3 regions of the Candidatus Paralachnospira sp. LCP21S3_A2 genome follow, and region 3 is predicted to be linked to each of the others. Evidence: riboswitches for the same ligand, from Rfam matches in the RefSeq annotation. Region 3 holds a riboswitch; each other region holds the start of a gene.
The links. A riboswitch is a leader RNA that binds a small molecule or an ion and turns the genes downstream of it on or off. The one in region 3 is predicted to bind cobalamin.

Region 1 (7,068 bases), on a different contig from region 3:
CGGGAAAGCTTTCCTATATGGATTATCAGGACGCGGCAGCCCTTTATCAGGCAAAGACCAGAGGACAGATCGGCTTTGAGCGGGCGGCAGGCCAGTATGAATATGTGCTTTCTATGACCCGTGAGGGTGATCGGGCAGAGCTGTTTTATGACAGTGGCTGGGATGCGCTTTTTAACCAGATGGGACGGCGGGAGGATGTCATGAACGCCGGAAAGCTTTGCTTTTTCCTGGTGCTTGGGCTGGCGGCCGTTTTTTCTGTAGAGAAAAGCTCCGGAATGATCCAGCTCCAGCATGCGTATCTTCGCGGGCGGAGCGGTGTCTGCGCCGGGAAATTCTTATCCGGTGCCATTTACGGGACGGCGGCTTATGTGATCGCTTATCTGCCCCGGTATCTGACGGTGTTCCATGCCTATGGGAGATCCGGGCTTACGGCACCGCTTCGGAGCCTTTCGGAGCTGTCGGCAGTTCCGTTCAATGTACCGCTCTGGGCCTATCTGGCTCTGGTGGGGCTTTCCAGATATCTCGGTATGCTGGCGGCTGCAGGACTGATCCTCTGGCTGTCGGCGAGGACGGGGAACATGATCCATACGATCCTGATTTCTCTGCTGATCCTTCTGCTCCCGGTATTTCTGTATCTGATGGGGCTCATGGGAGAGCCGGCGTTTTCCTTTCTTCCCATGATGACCGGGGCGGATATGTATCGGATCACGGCAGGACGGCTTCTTTACTGGGGCGCGGCGCTGGGAATTGGGCTGTGGTTCTATTTTCAGACCTATGAGGAGGGGAGTGTATCATGAAGATCAAAAAGAAATGGCTGGTGTTCGGGCTGATCCTGCTGTTCCTTCTGGGAGCCGGGATCGGGATTCTTCTGAAAAATCCGGCAGCGCAGCAGACCGCGGAGAGTGCGGCTGTTCCGGTGCAGTCAGTGGCGGCGGTTACGGGCTGTCTGGATAAGCTGGATGTGCGGAACCGGTTTTTAGGCATGGTGCTCCCTATGGAAACGGTAGAGATCCGGCTGGATGAGGGACGGGAGACCGGAGGACTCCTTGTGGAGCCGGGTTCTCGTGTGGAAGCCGGGGCGGTACTGGCGATTTACGATAATACAAATCTGTCTCTGGAACGGGAGGAGCTGATCCTTTCGAAGGAGCAGGCAGAGCTGAATGCCTCCTCTCTGGAAACGCAGCGGAGGTCTCTGGAAAAGAGTCGGAGAGAGGCTCAGACGAAGGAGGAACGGGAGAGTCTGGAGCTTCAGCTCCTGGAGCTGAAAGCCCAGTCGGAGCAGGCGTCCTTTGAGATTCGCAGTAAGGAGCGGGAGATTGCAGTCCTGGAGCAGAAGCTTTCTCAGACCCAGGTGACGGCCCCCTGTGCCGGGATCATTACGGCGGTGGGGGAGGACGGAAAGAGCCTGACGCTTGTTTCGGAGGGTACCTATGAGCTGACGTTTTCGGTCAGTGAGGAGGAAGTGAAGTCCTTTTCCGGCGGCGCGGCAGTCACAGTCACAGACCGGAAGGGGGAAAGCGGCTGCGAGGGAATTGTCAGCAGGGTGGAGACAGGAAATCCTCAGGAAAACGGCGGTTTATCCGAGTATCAGGTTCATGCGGTTCTGGAGGGGGCGGAGCAGTTTTTCCCGGGACAGCATGTTTATGCAGAGCTAAAAAACGAAGCAGGCTCTGTTTTAGACAGTCAAAACAGTTCTGCGGAGAAGCCCTCTGAGCCCTTGTCTGTCACAGAAATCATTCTTCTTCCGGAGGGCTACATTTCTGATCTGGACGGATCCCCCTGGGTCTGGGCAGCAGGCCGGGACGGGCGGCTGGAAAAGCGTACAGTGACCCTTGGTGCATATAATGACCGGCACAGTGCCTGTGAGATCACCGGCGGCCTTTCCATAACGGATTATGTGGCATGGCCGGGCGCAAATCTCCGGGAGGGACAGCAGGCGGATTTCGGAGAGGAGGGCTGAGCATGAACGTCATGAAAGCATGGAAGCGGAGGATCCTTTTTGGCCTCCTGTTTTTCGCAGTCCTGCTCCTTGGAATCATAAGCGGTCTTCTGTTTTTTCGGAAAATCCCCAAGGAGACGGCAGTGCCTGTCTGCTCGGTGGAAGCGCTTCGGGACAGACAGTGGTCATCGGCAAAGACCGTGGAGGCGAAGGCAGTTTCTGGGATGGTAAAGTCCTATTATGAGACGCAGGAGCGTCCGGTGGCAGAGGTGTATGTATGCGCCGGACAGTCGGTGGCAGCCGGGGAGGCACTTCTTCGCTATGACAGTTCAGGGCTTCAGGAGGAATGGAACCGGACGGAGCTCACCCGGAAAAACGAGGAGATCTATCTGGGGCGGCTGGCGGCCTATATTCTGACCCTGAAGCAGACGAGGCCGGTCATGGACGGGCTTGGTCGTGGGATGGATTCCAACCTGTTTACCGTAAGCTATGAGACGGAAACAAATCGTGAAGCCGGTCCTGAAACCGATCTGAAAATCAATCAGGAAGAGAATCAGAAAACCGATCCTGAAACGATTCGGGGCCGGGAGGAAGTACCTGTGGTTTATGAGCGGATCACGGCGGAGAGCATTCCCTTTCAGGGAAGGGGAACGGCGGAGGATCCCTGTTCCTATTATCTGAAACGTGGAGGCGAGGTGGAGGCGGCAGTCCTGGTGTCTCTTATGAGGCTGGAAAAATGCGGGCAGTTTGTGATCGTGGAAAATGAGGAGACGCTGGATGCACCGTTACTTATCTGGAAGTTTGACGGGAAAGCATATGAAGAAGCCGTAAAGGGAGAGACCGATCCCTCTCAGCCGGAGGAGGAGAAGGAGACGACGAAGCCGGAAGAGGAGAAGGAGCCGATGAAGCCGGAGGAAAGTAATCCCTCTCAGCCGGGAGAAGAGAAGGAGCCGACGAAGCCGGAGGAAAGTGATCCGTCTCAATCGGGAGAAGAGACAGGGCCGGCAAAATCGGAGGAGACCGAACCCGCCCAGTCCGGCAGGGAAACACTGCCTCAGCCGGAGGAACCGGAAATCCCGGATTTTGACGGAGTGTTTGATGACGGACAGCTTGAGGAGGCTTTAGGCGGTCTGGAGGAACCGAAGGGTTATACAAAGGAAGAGCTGGCAAAGCTGTTAAGCGACCGGCTTCTGGAATATGAAAAGCTGGAGCTGGCAATTCGGAAAAAAGAGGCGGCCTTAAAGGCACTGGAAAAGGAAATCGCGGCGTGTACGGTGACTGCTTCACAGGCAGGAACGGCATCGGAGGTCCGGACACCGGAGGAGGCCGCTCATTTCGGACAGCCGGTGCTGACCTTTCAGGGAGCAGAGGGTGTCCATATCGAGGGACTTCTCGGAGAAGCGCTGTTTGAGAACGTTTTCGGAGGAGAAGCGGTGACGGTCCTTCTGGAGCGGGACGGAAAGCTGGTTTCTCTGGAGGCGGAGCTTTCTTCCGTTTCGAGAGAGCCGGAGGAGACGGAAAGCAGCAGCGGAAATCCGGCTATGAGCTGCTACCGTTTCCGGGCATCGGCAGCAAAACAGGTTCTCCGCGCGGGCGAACCGGTCAGTGTTTTGTTTCCGTCCGGGGAAGAAAAATCGGGGACTCTGGTGATTCCCGCAGAAATGATCTTTTATGAGCATGGGCAGGCCTTTGCCTATGTTATGGGAGCAGATGAACGGCTGGAAAAACGGGCAGTGGAGACCGGAAGAACCATTCTCGGAACAAAGCTCGAGATCTGTTCCGGCCTGGCGGAAACCGATTATCTGGCAGAGCCGGGAGCGGATGGGGTAAAGACCGGGGCAAAGGCACGGATCGTTTACGGAACAGAGATGGAGATCGGGCCGGAGGAAACCACAGAGACGGCGGAGCCGCTGACAGAGGCCGTGCCGGAGACGACAGAATGAAAGCAGAGCATACCGGAGACGACAGAATGAAAGCAGAGTGTGCCGGAGCGTAGGATGACGGAGCATTTTTAAAAGGAGGAGTCATGAAGAACAAACGAATGATCGCAGGGCTTGGGCTCCTGATTTTTATCGCCGGAATCGGAGGTCTCTGTTTTTTCCTGGGACGACAGAGCGGGAAAAAGCAGACCGCCGATTCCGGCGGAAGGGTATCGGCGAGTAACGAAAATGGCCGTTCCGGAGAAAATAACCGGCCGGATGGAAACGGAGAGGAGAAAACAGCCGTTTCCTTCGGCGGTCTGTTCGGCTCGGATTCGGCGGCACTGGCCCTCTGTGAAAACGGAATCAGGTGCAGCGTTGCGGTATCCGAAACCGGCGGCTCCGGAAGCAGGCGCTTAAATGACCTGGCGGATCAGATGGAACCGATTCTTTCGGAGACAGACGGGATCGCGGAGGCGGAAGCCTTTTACTGGCGGGAGGCCGGAGATACGGTCTGGCGCAAAACGGCGGCTTTGGAGGGCGGAAGTGTCATCGGCGCCGGGAAAGATTTCTTTTCGGCTGCCGATCTCTATATTATCGAGGGGCGCGGCCTGACGGAAAAAGACCAGACAGACGGCGTGCGTGCGGCAGTGCTCAATGAGCGCGCCAGACAACAGCTTTTTGACGGGAAGGAAGCGCTGGGTGGAATGATCGAGGTAAACGGGATCCCTTATCAGGTCGTCGGAATTGCGGAAACGGGGGCAGAGAAGGCAGGAAGCGGTCTGGTTGTGATCCCGGAAAGCACCTGGGCACAGGTGTATGCTCTGGAGGAGCCGAAGGCAATGGCGATACGGCTGGATCGGGAAAACGCTGCAGAGGAAAGGAAGAAGGATTCCGGACAGATATGGGCGGAAGAGACAGCAGAGTATGCCTGCCGGATGATGAACAGCATGATCCCGGAGGGAGAACCGGGACAGTATGCGGTGCAGTGAAGAGACCGGGATGAATTCTGTTAAGAAGTTATCATTTTCGGTAAAACAAGGGTTGATTTTTTTAAGATGCGTGCTATAATACATCTGTCTGAAAACGGAATAAGGAAGCAGATGGTGCCGCAGCCATGCGGAGAATAGGGAAACAGGTGAAAGGCCTGTGCGATCTCGTCACTGTATACAGGAGGGTACTGCCAGTATGTCACTGAGTCATCGGGAAGACGGCGGTATGCGTTTGAACTGTAAGCCAGGAGACCTGCCATTCTGTGATACAGGAACAAGGTGTTCCGGGTCACGAGGATTTGATCCAGTATCGAATAAAACGATAACAAGGGGAATCCAGCGTGAAGTTTACGCTGGATTTTTATATTGAGATTTTTTTTCAGCATCACGGCCTGTATTCTGAAGGATCCGCTTTTCGGAAAACAAAAAAACAAAGATACGAGGAGAAAACGAAGATGAAAAGAAAACTCACAGCAGTTCTCTGCATTTCTGTTCTGACAGCATCTGTGCTGGCAGGCTGCGGAAAGAAGCAGAGCGAGACAACAGCAGCAGAAACCACAAAGGCTGCAGAGACGACAACTGAGGCACAGGAAACAGAGACAGAAGCAAAGGCAAACGATGATCAGGCAGCAGCCGATCATGTAGCTGAGCTGATCGATGCCATCTATGTGCAGACAAGAAACGACCAGACCGATGAGCAGTGCAAGGCAGCAAAGGAAGCATGGGATGCGTTAACGGATGCACAGAAGGAGCTGGTAGAGGGCGAGAACGCAGATCCTGATTATTTCGGAAGAGATACCGGCGATGCCTCCAAGGATGATCCCAGAAACCAGGACGAGATCGGTGAGAATGAGCTTCTGGTTGTAAGCTTCGGTACCTCCTTTAATGACAGCCGTGTAAAGGATATCAAGGGGATCGAGGATGCGCTTCAGGAAGCAAATCCTGACTGGTCCGTAAGAAGAGCATTTACTGCTCAGATCATCATCAACCATATCCAGGCCCGTGACGATGAGCACATCGACAACATGGAGCAGGCGCTGGAGCGTGCTGTAAACAACGGCGTAAAGAATCTGGTCGTTCAGCCGACGCACTTAATGCATGGCGCAGAGTATGACGAGCTGATGGAAACCGTTGAGGCATATAAGGATAAATTCGAGTCTGTAAAGGTCGCAGAGCCCCTGCTCGGCGAAGTGGGAGAGGATGAGACCGTTGTAAATGCAGACAAGAAGGCTGTTGCAGAAGCCGTTACCGCAGAAGCAGTAAAGACCGCAGGCTTTGATTCTCTGGATGCAGCAAAGGAGGACGGTGTGGCATTCGTATTCATGGGCCACGGAACCTCTCATAATGCAAAGGTTTCCTATACCCAGATGCAGACTCAGATGAAGGAGCTTGGCTATGAGAACGTCTTCATCGGAACCGTTGAGGGTGAGCCTGAGGAGACTGCATGCGAGGCAGTGATCGAGGCAGCTTCCGCTGCCGGCTACAAGAAGATCATTCTTCGTCCTCTGATGGTTGTAGCAGGCGATCATGCAAACAACGATATGGCTGGTGAGGATGACGATTCCTGGAAGAGCCAGTTTGAAGCATCCGGAAAGTTTGACAGCATTGACTGCCAGATCGCAGGCCTGGGCGAGATCGATGCTATCCAGGCGCTTTATGTTGCACATACTGCTGACGCGCTTGCAAAATAATTGAGACATCAGCAATAGGAGAATCAGATATGAAACGAAAACTCACAGTGATCCTGTGTGCTTCCGCCCTGACAGCGCTGCTGCTGTCAGGCTGCGGAACCAAGAAGAATGAAACAACTGCGGCAGCGGAAACAACCGTGGCAGCAGAAACAACAATCGAAGAGACAGAGACAGCGACCGAAGAGACTGCCACAGAGGCGGCAACGGAGGCATCGAAAACAGCAGCGCTGGAGGACGGAACCTACGAAGCGGAGTTCAATACTGACAGCAGTATGTTCCACGCGAATGAAGCATGCGACGGAAAAGGAACCCTGACCGTTGAAAACGGTGTTATGACGCTTCATGTATCGCTGGTTTCCAAGAGCATTGTCAATCTGTTCCCCGGAACGGCCGCAGATGCCCAGAAGGAGGGTGCAGAGCTGCTGCAGCCGACCACCGATACAGTAACCTACAAAGGTGGTTCGACCGAAGAGGTATACGGGTTTGATATTCCGGTTCCGGCTCTTGATGAAGAGTTTGATCTGGCC
Region 2 (7,068 bases), on a different contig from region 3:
GGCATCCGTCACAAATGGAATCCACCTGGATGCTGCCGCAGCGGCTGCCTCCTCCTTGGTTCCCATATACAAATAACCGTATCCGGTTCCGCTTAAGGTCAGAACCGCGCTCATCTTTCCATCTTTAACGGTCAGCACACAGTTCACCACGCGGAACATGGCGGCGCTGGAGGTAACATCCATGGTGTAGATGCCGTCTGCCGGAACATTCACGCCGGGATTCGGATCGACCGGATTGGGATCAACCGGATCCGGAAGGTCCCCTGTCTTCGGCAGGATTCCGTTAATATGAAGCGTTCCTGCCTTGACTGCCCAGGTACCGCTCTTGGACAGATGCACCACGTAATTCAGATCCTTTCCGAGATCTGCGGTGGGAATCGTAAAGGTAAAGCTCTTATATCCGCTGGCAATATCAGAACGATCCACGGCTTCTGCCGCTTTCGCATTCTTTTCCGAATCCGGATCGAACACTTCGCCGATATACAGCTTGTCATAATTTCCTGCCTGGGTAACCATGGTCACCGTCGCGGTATCGCCCTTGATGGTAAGACTGCTCTCCCGCTCAAAATTCAGGCTGTAGGTATTGCTTGCCGGATAAGCCGATCCGTAAAGATCATAAATACCGTCTGCAGAAGTATTGGCATTTCCGGCCAGGTTGGGAATGCTGATAAACAAGTCTCTCGCATACGTAAACCAGCTGTTTGCGGTTCCCGGTGTCACCGGAATATTCATGCCCTGCTTTTCTGCCGGAACCGTAAAGGTAAAGGTTGTCAGACCGGTTTCCGCCGAATAGCTTCCACTGATCACCGGTGTTTTATTGGAATCCGCCTGGACCCCGAGGTAGAGACGGTCATACTCTTTTCCGGTCACATTCAGGGTTACGATCACGGAATCACCCTTTAATACTGCCTTGGAGCTCTGGATATTCAGCTTCTTGGAGGCAGTTCCTGTTCCGCCCTCTGTCAGTCTGATCTCATTTTCTGCGGTGGGAATGGTTTCAATTCCCTCATCAGGAATATAGATCCAGAGATCCTGGTTTGTGTACCAGCTTCCGTCCTTCACTTTATGGAGAGCTACAGGCAGAACCGCACCCTTCTGGCTCTTCGGTACGCGGAATGTGAAGCTCCATCCACCATCCGTCAGTTCTGTTCCCCGGATCACCGGAGTCTTATTTTCCTCATCATTTTCCCCGAGATACAGCTCATCAAACGATGTATTTTTTGTGGTAATGGTGATTTCCAGCTCATCGCCATCCTCTACAACCCTGGAATCAGCGATTTTAAACATTGTGAACACCGCGCCGCTGTTCTTTACTACGCAGACAGCTGTTCCGGTCACGGCCGGTGCCGTCGCGATCACCGCACTGACAGAATTGGTAGTCACCGTTGTTCCGGTGCTGTCTGTGATCCGGCAGCGATAGCTTCCTGCCATCGCCTCGCTCATAGTAAATCCATAAGAAGCGGTCTGTGCACCGTCTCCGTCACAGTTTACCCATTCGGTTCCATTGTTCTTCTGCCACTGATAGGACAGGGTCACGCCCGCTTCTCCTGCTGCCTCAACCGAAAGTGTTACAGGCTTTCCTGCCTTAACGGTTACATCCTTGGGCTGAGTCGTAATATTGATCACCGAAGGCTTCTTGAAATCGGAAAGCTTCGGAAGCTTAAACGCCAGCGAACTTGTAACACTCCAGGTTCCCTTGGAAGCACTTCTCGGGACAAAGTGGACTTCTCCTCCTGCCATGGAAACAGGTACCGTAAAGGTAAACTTCTGAAGCTTGTCGCTCATAGTCGGATCCTCTGCCCCAAGAACGACCGGCTCCTTCGTTTCATCATTCCGGTCTCCGATATAAATTGCATCATAGGAGAATTTTCCACTGCTGGCAGGCTTCACCCAAATACTTACCTCCAGACGGTCTCCCTTTACCGTAACCCTTGATGCACCGATTTTAAACATCGAATAGACCTGTCCGGGCTTCTTGGTATCATCACTCGCATAAACAGCGGATACTCCATCATCGGAAACATATCCCTCCTGTTCGCTTGCCACGCTTACCTGTACGTTCTCGGAAACGGTTCCGATCTTTCCCTCAGCTGTTACCTTGCAGCGGTACAGACCGGCCGTCTCAGCACTCATGGTAAATTCATAAACTGCCACATTGGCTCCCTGACAGTCTGTCCAGGTCGCACCGTTGTCGCTGCTCTTCTGCCACTGGTAAGAGGCCGTTCCGGCAGCTGCCACGGAAAGCGAAACTGTTTCTCCGCTCTTCTTCGATGCTGCCTCCGGCTGCTTTGTCAAAGTTGTTACATCCGGAATGCTGAGCCAGAGCTCATTATCATTCCAGGTTCCCTTATCTGAACGATACAGGGTAACGGGAATCCAGGTATTTTTCTTTGATAACGGTACCTGGATTGTAAACGTCACGGGACTTCCGCTTCCGCTGTACTGTACGGTCTTCCCTTCATCACTCTTTAAACCAAGATAGATTCCATCGAAAACTTTTTTTCTGCCTGTATGAAAGGTGATCTCAATCTGATCTCCTTTTACCGTGCAGACCGCATCTGTGATCGGAAACATCCCGTATTCGCTGTATCCGTCCTCGGACTCAGGATTACTTTTCAGCACATTAACACCGGTAATCGCCATAGTCGGTGCCACTGCAAGTCCTGTCTCCCTTGCTGCGAAAAGTGCGATCTCCTCAATGGTCTCCGCTGCATCAGCTGCAGTTTTCTGTATCTTCTTTACTTCTTCTTTTCGTACAGATGCTGTCGGCTGCACCGTTTCCGCTTCTGCCTCCGTCGGTTCTTCTGCGGTCTCCGTCTCTGCATCTGTTTCCGTTTTGGTTTCTTCTGGGTCTGTTTCTCCGGCTTCTGTCTCCACGGAAGACTCTGTTTCCGGAACCGTTTCCACAGTCTCAGATTCTTTCGTTTCCGGTTCTGTCCCGGTTTCTTCCTCCGGTTTCTGCTCCGGTGCTTTTGTTTCCTCCGGTATTGTCTCTTCCTCGGCTGCCGTTTCAGATTCTTCCAAAACCGACGATGACGATGCCCTTACATAGGAAACCGGAGAAAGCGCCATAGAGCAGGACAGCAGCAGAGCCAGAATACTCATGCCTCTACGTTTCATAATTCCTCCTGTCTGTGTCATTGCACAAAAATATCGGCCCCAGGAAGCGGCCGTGTACCCGTCGGTGAATCTGAATAAAATTCGCAGCTTTATTCGATGAACCCTGTGCTTTCTTCGGAAGCAATTCACCAACCTTTTCAGCAGGTTTCCTGACTTACAGATCTTCGTTTCCCCGCGCCTTCTCATATGGACTTTCCTCCATACAATGACATCCTGCAGGTTCACTCCCTGATTACAGTGGCCGGACCGTCCGGGCTTCCCACCCGGTTCCCTTTTACCCGTATGTCTCCCGCCATACGGCACTGAAAATCCTGTGTTCTTCCGGGTATTATAACAAATTGCTCCTGTTTTGGCAACGGGCAAGATAAATTTTACCGGCCGCTGCCTTATAAAATCTGGTTGATTTTCCCGGTGCTTCTGTATATAATCAAACTATAACTAATCATATTAGTGGCGGGATCTCTTCAAATCCTGCTGACCGATGAAAGGAGTCTCACTATGACAAAGAAAGAACAGGTACTTGCGGTTCTGAACGGCGAGCGCCCCGATGAAATGCCCTGCGGCTTCTGGCTTCACTTTCCTGCCGGAAATGAATATGGCCAGGCTGCCGTTGATACCCACCTGAAATTTTTCCGGGAAAGCGGAACCTCTCTGTGCAAGATCATGAATGAAAATACGGTTCCGAGACAGACCGAGATCAACTGTGCCGCTGATCTCAATAAGATGAAGCCCATCTCCCATGATGATCCGATCATCACCCGTGAAGTGGAGCTTGTAAAGAACATCTGCAGCAAAATGAACGGAGAAGCTGTTATGCTGATCACCGTTCACGGGATCATCGCTTCCGCATTCCATGCACTGGTAGGTGTGGAAAAGAATTTTGAAGAAAACCGTGCGATCCTGGTGGAATATCTCCGTGAAAATCCGGAAGGCATGAAGCATGTATTCGGCATTCTGGCTGACTATCTGACAACCCTTTCCAAGGAATGTCTGGCTGCCGGCTGTGACGGCGTTTACTATGCTGCTCTCGGAGGAGAAGATTTCCTGCTCACCGATGAGGAATTCGAGACCTTTGTAAAGCCTTACGAGCTTCAGATTCTGGAGGCCGCCAAGGATGCGCCCTGCAACGTGCTCCATATGTGCAAGGATCATCTGAACCTGAACCGCTACAAGGCATACGATGTTCCGGTTTACAACTGGGGCGTATTCTCCGACAATCCCAGCCTGATCGAAGGCCGGAAGATCTTTGGTGAAGACAAGGTATACTTAGGCGGTCTCGATGACCGTGACGGTGTGCTGGTGGACGGAACCGATGAGGAAATCATCGCCGCCGTTCATGAGATCATGGATACCTTCGGCGATAAACGCTGGATCCTCGGTGCCGACTGCACTCTGCCCACTGATGTAGACCTTCATCGCCTCCATGTGGCAGAAAAAGCTGCTTCGGAATATCGGAAATAAAATCCTGTCACAGCACCTCATGGAAATTGTGTGTGTGGTGTAAGCCTTCGCCTGCACGGCTCTGCTTTCTTCGCCGTTGCTTCCGGCGTTCGCCCTCCACGGCTCTGCTCGACGGTACATCCTTCGCCGTTCCCATCCAGAAAAAACTTTGTTTTTTCTGGATGCGGGCGTTCGCCCTATAAAAAGATCGGTCATCTGCCTTTCGAAAGCAAGCTTTCTTCGGCATTGACCGATCTTTTTGCACGGCTCAGTGCTTATCCCAAGTTTCTGATTTTAAATTCTTTTTCGGCTTCGCGTTTCTGATCTTTTTTGGCGATGTCGGCGCGTTTGTCATAAAGTTTTTTTCCGCGTGCCAGACCGATTTCGACTTTTACAAGGCTTCCTTTAAAATAGACCTTTAACGGTACAAGTGTGCAGCCCTTTTGCTGGATCTTTCCGATGAGCTTATTGATCTCATATCCATGGAGCAGAAGCTTCCGAACCCGGAGGGGATCCTTGTTGAAGATGTTTCCTTTTTCATAAGGACTGATGTGCATACCGTAGATGTAAACCTCTCCCTTTTCGATCTTCACAAAGGACTCTTTGATACTGCATTTCCCCATGCGGATTGATTTCACCTCTGTTCCTGCCAGGGCGATCCCGGTCTCATAGGTGTCGTCAATGAAGTAATCATGGTATGCCTTCTTATTATTAGCCACCAGCTTATAACTTTCTTTTGCCATTACGAATCCTCCTCCGGCATAAAATCAATGGTACTGCCCACCCGGTCAACTGCCATGACGCGGACACGGATCTTCTGGCCCAGCTTATAAATCTTTCCCGTTCCGACGCCCACAAGGCGGTACTGTTTTTCATCAAACTCATAGTAATCGCTGTCCATGGCTGCCAGAGCGATCATTCCCTCCACTGTATTTGGAAGCTCTACATACATTCCCCAGCCGGTCACGCCGGAGATCACGCCGTCATAAACCTCACCGATCCGATGAGCCATGTACTGGCATTTTTTCATCTTCTCCACTTCCCGCTCGGCATCGTCTGCCTGCCGTTCCTTGTTGGAGCACTGGACACAGACAGCCGGAAGGCAGTCTTCATAATGCTCCTGCCGCCTCTGATCCATATGGCCGCTCAGGGCATCGCTCATGATCCGGTGGATCTGCAGATCCGGATAACGGCGGATGGGCGAGGTGAAATGGCAGTAATACTTGGCTGCCAGCCCGAAATGTCCGATACAGTCTGTCTGATATCGGGCACGTTTCATGGAGCGCAGCGTCAAACGGCTGATGAGATCCTCCTCCGGTGCATCCTGGATCTTTGCCAGCAGCTTCTGAAGCTCTCCCGGATGGATTTCTTCCTGATTTGTCCGGAGATGATACCCGAAATTGCTGATCAAAAGCCCCAGCTCCCGAATCTTATCGGGATCGGGATTTTCATGGGTCCGATAGACAAAGGGCTGTCCCTGCCAGTAATAATCCTCCGCCACCGTTTCATTGGCCAGCAGCATGAAATCCTCGATAAGCATGGTTGCCGCATTGCGCTCATAAGCCTTGATCTCCACCGGCCGTCCTTTCTCATCCAGAAGGATCCTGCTCTCCGGAAAATCAAAATCGATGGAGCCGCGCTTCCGGCGCTTTTCCCGCAGAATATCCGACAATTTCTTCATCCGAAGAAACAGCGGCACAAACTCCTCATGCTCTTTCTCTGCCGTTTCATCACCGGAAATCACCGCATTAACTGCCGTATAGGTCATGCGCCGATCCACCCGGATCACAGACTTTCCGATTTCATGGCCCAGAACACGCCCCTTCTGATCAATTTCCATGATACAGCTGAAGGCCAGCCTGTCTGCACCGGCATTCAACGAACAGATCCCGTTGGACAGCTCCTTCGGCAGCATGGGGATCACCCGATCCACCAGATACACGCTGGTTCCGCGGCTCAATGCCTCCTTATCCAGCGCCGTTCCCTCCTTCACATAATGGGACACATCCGCGATATGTACGCCGAGGCGGTACACACCGTTCTTTTCCGAAAGGGTAATGGCATCATCCAGATCCTTCGCATCCTCTCCGTCTATGGTTACCGTCTGGAGATCCCGAAAATCCATGCGGCCCTCCCGCTCCTCCGGAAGCACCTCCGTGGGGATTTTTCTTACCTCCTCCATGACCTGCGCCGGAAACTCACTTTCAAAGCCGTAAGCCTTTGCCACTGATAAAATATCCACGCCCGGGGCATTCGCCGGTCCCAGGATCTCCACCACGCGGCCCTCGGGATTCTTTCTGGCATTTCCATAATCCAGGATTTCTACCAGAACCCGTTCCCCGTTGTCCGCTTCCATGGAAGCCTCCTCCGGGATAAACACATCGTTCCCCAGCTTCAGATTTACCGGCACAGCAAAGCCGAAATTCTTACATTTTTCATAGGTAGCAACGATCTGTTTATGGGCACGTTCCAGTACCCGAACCACACGGCCCTCGGGATTTTTCCGGC
Region 3 (7,068 bases):
GGGCTACGGCTGTGACTGGATCCGGGACGGAACGGAAGCGGCAAAGCGCCTGGAGCGGGCCAGCTATGCGCTGGTGCTTCTGGATATCATGCTGCCTGGTCTGGACGGCTATGAGCTTTTGGACTACATTCGTCCCATGGGGATTCCGGTGATCTTTGTGACGGCGAAGAGTCAGGTGAAGGATCGGGTTCAGGGGCTTAAGCTGGGGGCGGATGATTATATTACAAAGCCATTTCAGGTGAGTGAGCTGGCAGCGCGGGTGGAAGCAGTGCTCAGACGCAGCAGCAGGCGCATGGGAACGGTGCAGGTCGATGATGTGAGGATCGATCTGGATGCCAGGAGTGTGACAAAGGCCGGCGTTTCGGTGGAACTGACCGTCAAGGAGTATGAGATTCTGGCGGAGCTGGCGGCTCATAAAAACGTGGCGTTATCCAGAGCACAGCTTTACGAAGCCGTGTGGAATGAGCTTTATACGGGGGAGACAAGAACCCTGGACTGTCATATCCAGAAGCTGCGGAAAAAGCTGGGACTGGAGGAGCGGATCCGTACGGTGTTCCGCGTGGGCTATCGGCTGGAGGTATGAGATGAAGCTGTACGGGAAGATTTTTCTGTCGTCGATTACAGTCCTGATTCTGGCACTGTGCGGCGTAGAATATGTCATGGTATCCGGAAGCTTTAAGCGGGCCATGGAATCGGAGATCGACCATGAGACAGAGCAGTACCGGTTTATCCGCCTGGCCTTTTACCTGGGTGGAAAGGAGTCGGGCATGGAACAGCTGGGTGACCGGTACGGTGTACTGTATTCGGAAACCGGGGAGGTTCTGTTTTCCACCTTTCCGGAGGAACTTCGGCCGGAGTCCGGGGAGGCTGATCCGGAGGTTTTAACCTGCCGCGTGGTGACTGGTGGTGAAAAACGGATTTTGCTGGTTGGCGGTGCAGTTGTGCTGCATGGGACATCCTGCCGCCTGATCACCGGCAAGCAGGTGGATTTTTTGTATGAAGATAAAGCTCTGATGGAGCAGGAATACCGGCGGGCGATTTATCTGGCTGTGGCGGTCTGCGCCCTCGTTCAGGCGGTACTGGCCTATGTGATCGCAAAACCCATTCGCAGGCTCCAGGTACAGGCTGACCGGATCGCGGACGGTCATTACGGGGAACGGGTCCGGGCGCAGGGGCAGGATGAGATCGCGGAGCTGAGCCGCTCGTTTAATCAGATGGCAGAGGCAGTGGAGCAGAAGGTGGAGGAGCTTTCCCTGGAGGCGGAGCGTAAAGAACAGTTCATGGGAGATTTTTCCCATGAGATCAAAACGCCCATGACAGCCATCATCGGCTATGCCGACCGGCTGTACCAGAAGGAATGTTCCAGAGACGAGGTGCGGGAGGCGGCAGGCTATATTTTAAACGAAGGAATGCGGCTGGAGGCTCTGTCCGGAAAAATGCTCCGGTTTATTGCCCTGGGGCAGGAGGTGTTCTGCCGGGAGCAGATTCCGGCGGGAGAGTTTTTCGAGGATCTGAAGGAGACCACAGAGCCGCTGTTTGCGGGAAAGGCAGCGCTTACGGTATCATGGGAGGACGGGATCATGAACATGGAATGGGATCTCATGAAGACCCTGGTCATGAACCTGATGGACAATGCCGGAAAATCGGGGGCTACGCAGGTCGAGGTTCTTGGAATCATACGGGAGTGCGGCTATGAGATCGCAGTGCGGGACAACGGACGGGGAATCCCGGCGGAGAAGCTGCCTCATATCCAGGAAGCGTTTTACATGGTGGACAAGTCCAGAAGCCGGAAGCAGAACGGTGCGGGGCTGGGGCTGGCGCTGTGCCGGAAGATCGCGGCTCTTCATGATACCAGTCTGATGATCGTAAGCCGGGAGAACAGCGGAACCGAGGTTTCCCTGGTGCTCCCGGGAGCAGAAACCGGAACAGAAACAGAAAAAACAGGAACAGATACGGAAACCTGATGGAATCATAAAAAATCAAAGGCAGAAAGGAGGCGTTTGTATGAAAAAGAAAGTCAGGCAGGTCCTGGGCGGACTGGCGGTGTTTGGAATCCTGGTCTTATTGGGAGCGGCCGGCATGGGAATTGCCCATAAGGCACTGGAGCGGCAGACGGAAAGGCTGATGAGTACGACGGTGACGGTGGCAGATCCGTCGGGAAACAGGCTTTTGCAGACGGCAAAGAATCCGGGAGGAACCGATCCTGTTTCATCGGCAGATCCGGAGGCTGCGACAGACAGCGGAAAAACTGCAGGAGCCTCCGATTCGGAAGGCTGGGTGGTTTCGGAAAACGCAGGAGTCACAGCCATGGATGGAAATTCGGAAAACGGCATGGATCCGGGTGAAAGAGGCGATACGAAAACCGACCGGATTTCGGAAGCAGTCCCTGCGGACGGAGCAGACAGTACACAGGCGAGAATCCGTCTGGCAGAACGGTTTCCGGCAGTGACCGATCTTTCACTGGCCGGGCTTCGTCTACTGGGCGGCAGTGTCGAGACAAGGGAGCCGTCAAAGGAAGAACTGAGTGAGGAAGCGGCAGAGGATATCGCACGGATGATCTTCTGGCAGATGGGAAATCTGTGCAGAGAACAGATCGAAGAGAACGATGGGGCTGAGGCACTCCGGGATTCCGAGCTTCCCCTCACCATGTCCTTCCGGGCCAATGAAAGTGCGGCAGTCTGGACGGCTGATTATACCTGGAGCGGCGGATACATGAAGCTTTATCTGGACGCAGAAACCGGGCTTCCCGTCCGGATTTATGTAAACTGCGGGACACCGGGAAAGATGGAGGAGACAGGCGAAGCTATCTGTGCGCTGGCAAGGGAAAAAACAGCCGGCAGCCGGTATCCGTTGCTTGCTCAGGCATTAAATCCCCTATACGAAGCGCTTTTGGGGGAAACGCCGGGAGAAAAGCGGCTGGTCTATGCACCAAGCGAAGAGGACCGGGAGCGGGGCCGGACGGCGTATATCTGGAGCTTTCCAGGTGAGGATTACGCTGTGGTTTTGATCCAGGAATCAGAGAGCCTGATGTTCCAGGGAAATCCACGCCATCACATGGATCTGGTACTGGCAGACATGGCAGATGTAACCAGAATTGCCGACCGGATGATCAAGGCATACTGGACGGTGCAATAAAAAAGGGGGAGAAAAATTCTGGAAATTTCCGTTTGAAAGTTTCAGATTCCCGAAAATATCTGGAATGAATTGACAGGCTCGGAGGAACGTGTTAAACTATACACGAAAACTAGGCAATAGTTTTGCAGAAGTCAGAGTGCCGGAGACTCCTCTGAGCGGAGCGAAGGTTAAAAGGGAATCAGGTGAGAGTCCTGGACAATGCCGTTACTGTATGGGCGGAGTGATCCCCTGAAATGCCACTGGGAAACTGGGAAGGCGGGGAGAACGATGAAACCCGGAGTCAGAAAACCTGCTTTGACTGTATTTCAGTGCTGCGGGTCACGGCGAAAGAAATGTGCAGAAAAAAGAGCAATTCAGGAATTGAGAAATTTCTGTTAAAAGGACACTTTTTTTGGACAGATATTTGCCGCCTGTGGGCGGCTTTTTTATTTCACAGGAAAGTGCATCCTATGAAACAAAAAAAGCAGGAATGATTCCTGCTGAAAGAAAACCCGTATGAAGAAGTCCGGTGCAGGGCTTCCGGAAAAAATTATCCGATGCAGGATTGTTTTGAAACACTGTTCGATATATCAGAGAGAAGACAGTGTGGATAGAAAAAACAAGAAAGCGATGGGAGTGTACGGCATGACGGAGCAGGTTTTAGAGCGGAAGGAGGCACTTCGGCGGGCAGTGCCAGATCTGGAAATTGATGAAAACTACAGAATCGTCGGAAGAGAGGCTCTGAAAAACAATATCAAGGTGCGAACCGTGTTTTTGCCGCAGATAGTTGAGATCCGTGGACAGGCATTTTATAACTGCACAAACCTTAGAAAGGTAGGCGTTCCCAATCTCAGTACAATCCGAAAGGAAGCCTTTTTTGGCTGTTCCAATCTGCGGACTGTGAGTTTTCCGTCAGCGTTTTCGCAAATGGAGGATGCCGCGTTTTACGGCTGCAAGCGTCTTGGAAAAGTAGAATTTGAAAAGAATAATCAGGTGCAGCGGCTGCCGAATCGTGTATTTTCAGAATGTAAGGAATTATCGGCGCTTGTTATGCCGGACAGTTTGGAGGAGATCGGAAGGGAAGCATTTTATAAATGCGGAGAGCTGAAAACCCTGCATCTTCCGGAGCATCTAAAACGGATCGCCGCGAGAGCGTTTTATGCCAGCGGCCTTACGGAGCTGGAGCTTCCCGGAGAGCTTTCAGATATTGGTGAGGGAGCTTTTCTCAAATGCAAGGCGTTAGAATATGTTCGTGTGCCTGAGACCGTGAAAACCATCGGAAAATGGGCATTCCATGGATGTTCCAGACTGAAGGTTCTGGAGGTACCGGGAGATCCGGAAGTGATCGGAGAATGGATTACCAATAAAAACTGTGTGATCCGATGTCCGAAGGGAAGCCGGATGGAGGCTTACGCGAACGAATACGGTATGGAAATAGAATATTTGTAAAATTGAATAATAATACATCGATACAGTTTACGTTGGTAATTGATAGGTGATCCGGTTAGATCCCGGAGCCAGCCGGAAGGAATTTTATGTCCGGAAGTGCGGATAGCCCGTATGACCTGCTGTTTCAAAAAGATCCAGAGGAGCAGGGCGTATTGTATCATGGCGAAATATAAGAGCTTCTCTTCGGAGAAGCTCTTCTTTATTTTATAAAAAAGTGTATGGATCTTGAGTGAGGTCTTAAAGAACCGCTTATGAAGCGTGTTCTTTGACAGATAGAGAAGAAAGGAGAATGAAGTATGAGAAAAACCAAACGATGGCTTGCGTTTCTGTTAAGCCTCAGCATGGTGCTGAGTGTGGGAACAAGCCCGGTTCTGGCTGCCTCCGCGGATAATCCTGCACAGACTGCAGTGGAAGCTTCTGCACAGGCGGTCCAGGATGCAGAGACAGAAGAGCAGACAGAGGCTTCGAAGGAGGAGACCGGAGAAGAAGAAACCAAAGCAGAAGAAAACAAAGCAGCAGAGAGAAAGGCAGAAGAGGCAGCGGGCAAGGCTGCAGAGCCTGCAGCTGAAGCGGCGAAGGATAAGGGGACTGATGCTGATGTAGAGGCAGAACCTCAGGAACCGGAAAATAAGAGCGCGCTTTCTGCACAAGAGGAAACTCACAGCCTGTTACTTGGTCTCGAGACCAATGACAAGGTTGGTTTATCCCCGGATTTTGACGAGAACGGAGAGACGGTTGTTTACTGGGAGGCTTCCAGCACCTACTTCCGGACGAGAGCGAGAATCGCTGCTGCGGCAAGCGGCGTAACACTGACCTACACCTATACGGATATCGACGGTGCGGCAAAGACGGTGAAGGCTACCTCCACCGCCGCCCTTACCTCCCTTCCAAAACTGATCGCAAAGGGTGCAAAGGGAGCAGAAGTTACGTTGACAGCAGCCTCCGGATCTGTATCCGAGACCTATAAGATCCACGTTAAGAGAAAGGCTCTGCTTTCCGGTCTGACTTTGACGGATGCAAATGGGGCTGCGATTGCTTTTACACCTGGATTCAGCAAGCTGGTTACAGACTATTCCGTGAATGTGATCGATGATGTGACAAGCGTAAAGGTAAAGGCATCGGAGCTGGCGGGAGCAGACGGAACAGCCTTCCTGTTCAACGGAACGGAATCGGCGGACGGAACCTATGACTTTCCGATTCAGCCTGGTGAGAACAAGCTGACCGTCTCCGTAAAGAACGGTTCGGATGCTGCCCAGGAGTACACCGTTACTATTAATCAGGTGTCGGCGGTGACCCTGACCGTTGATCTGAAGACCGACGGCGCACTGTTCGCCCTGTACCGCGGTACAAAAGGAAAGACCCGTGTGATCCCGGAGGCAGACGGAACCTATAAGCTGTACCCCAAGGAGGATTACATCTACACCGTAACGGCCAGGGGATACCAGAGCTATAAGGCTCCGAAGAACGAGCAGGACGAAAACGGCAGAAATCTTCTGAATCTTTCCGAGGATACCATAAAGACCTTTACCCTGGAAAAAACTCCGGAATCCGATCCGCTGACCCAGTACAACCCGACCTATCCGGGGGCACGCTGCGGTGAGGATAATAATTCCATCGTAAATGTAAAGACCCCCATCAACCGCAGTGCCATCGAGGTTGTCTGGGAACGGCAGACCGGCGTATCGGTAACTCCCAGCTCCGGAAGCACCCCGATCATTGCAGGCAACTTCATGTATACCTTTTCCAAGAATACCATTTATAAGATGGACAAGGAAACCGGTAATGTAGTCGGCAGCGCCACCACAAAGGACGGTGCAGGCTTTAACTTAATGCCTTCTACATATGGCAACGGTATGATTTTTGTACCGATCAACGGCGGTGTTCAGTGCTTCAATGCAGATACCATGGAATCTCTCTGGGTCTATACCGATCCAAACGGCGGTTCCTCCAACAGCCCGATCCGTTATTCCGATGGCTACATTTATTTCGGACTTCAGGGCAACGGCGCTCTGGTATGCATTTCTGTTGAGGATGAAGATCCGACCGTCGGCGATGAGGCCAAGGATGCAACCTGGAGAAATATGGATTCCAACGGAAACATCTGGTGGAACGATGTATGGAGCAATGAGAAGTATGTATTTGTTGCAGCTTCCGGACCGGCGAACCAGACGGATCAGGGTCGTCTTCTCTGCATTGACAAGGTAACCGGTGAAACCGTTCAGTCGGTGGTGATCGACGGCGGACGAAGCGGTGTGACGTATTACAACAAGAGAATCTATTTTATCAGCGGCCACGGAAAACTGTATTCCTTTAACATTGCGGATGACGGTACCCTGGATCTGGAAAACCTGATCGCGCCTCTGGAGCTGGGCGGTGCATCGGTAAGTACCCCTGTTATTTACAATAACCGTCTGTATATCGGCTGGTCCACCGGCGGATTTGGTTCCAAGGGTGCCCTGAAGGTCATCAAGATCGATCCCGAAAGCGGCGCCATGAGCGAGGCTT

Region 1: another riboswitch for cobalamin. It lies ahead of ACTQ3K_RS04290 (sirohydrochlorin cobaltochelatase); the one in region 3 lies ahead of ACTQ3K_RS01225 (leucine-rich repeat domain-containing protein).
Region 2: another riboswitch for cobalamin. It lies ahead of ACTQ3K_RS07630 (immunoglobulin domain-containing protein); the one in region 3 lies ahead of ACTQ3K_RS01225 (leucine-rich repeat domain-containing protein).

The regions. Positions count from the first base shown of each region.
Region 1 is NZ_JBQKGG010000003.1:215,539-222,606, forward strand. It holds gene ACTQ3K_RS04270 (hypothetical protein) at 1-797, shown strand, start outside; gene ACTQ3K_RS04275 (efflux RND transporter periplasmic adaptor subunit) at 794-1,960, shown strand; gene ACTQ3K_RS04280 (efflux RND transporter periplasmic adaptor subunit) at 1,963-3,882, shown strand; gene ACTQ3K_RS04285 (ABC transporter permease) at 3,966-4,850, shown strand; cobalamin riboswitch at 4,949-5,125, shown strand; gene ACTQ3K_RS04290 (sirohydrochlorin cobaltochelatase) at 5,306-6,541, shown strand; gene ACTQ3K_RS04295 (hypothetical protein) at 6,571-7,068, shown strand, end outside.
Region 2 is NZ_JBQKGG010000008.1:47,400-54,467, forward strand. It holds gene ACTQ3K_RS07630 (immunoglobulin domain-containing protein) at 1-3,120, opposite strand, end outside; cobalamin riboswitch at 3,243-3,442, opposite strand; gene ACTQ3K_RS07635 (uroporphyrinogen decarboxylase family protein) at 3,619-4,581, shown strand; gene smpB (SsrA-binding protein SmpB) at 4,836-5,303, opposite strand; gene rnr (ribonuclease R) at 5,303-7,068, opposite strand, start outside.
Region 3 is NZ_JBQKGG010000001.1:271,715-278,782, reverse strand. It holds gene ACTQ3K_RS01240 (response regulator transcription factor) at 1-583, shown strand, start outside; gene ACTQ3K_RS01235 (sensor histidine kinase) at 585-1,964, shown strand; gene ACTQ3K_RS01230 (hypothetical protein) at 2,005-3,135, shown strand; cobalamin riboswitch at 3,253-3,446, shown strand; gene ACTQ3K_RS01225 (leucine-rich repeat domain-containing protein) at 3,721-4,563, shown strand; gene ACTQ3K_RS01220 (cadherin-like beta sandwich domain-containing protein) at 4,860-7,068, shown strand, end outside.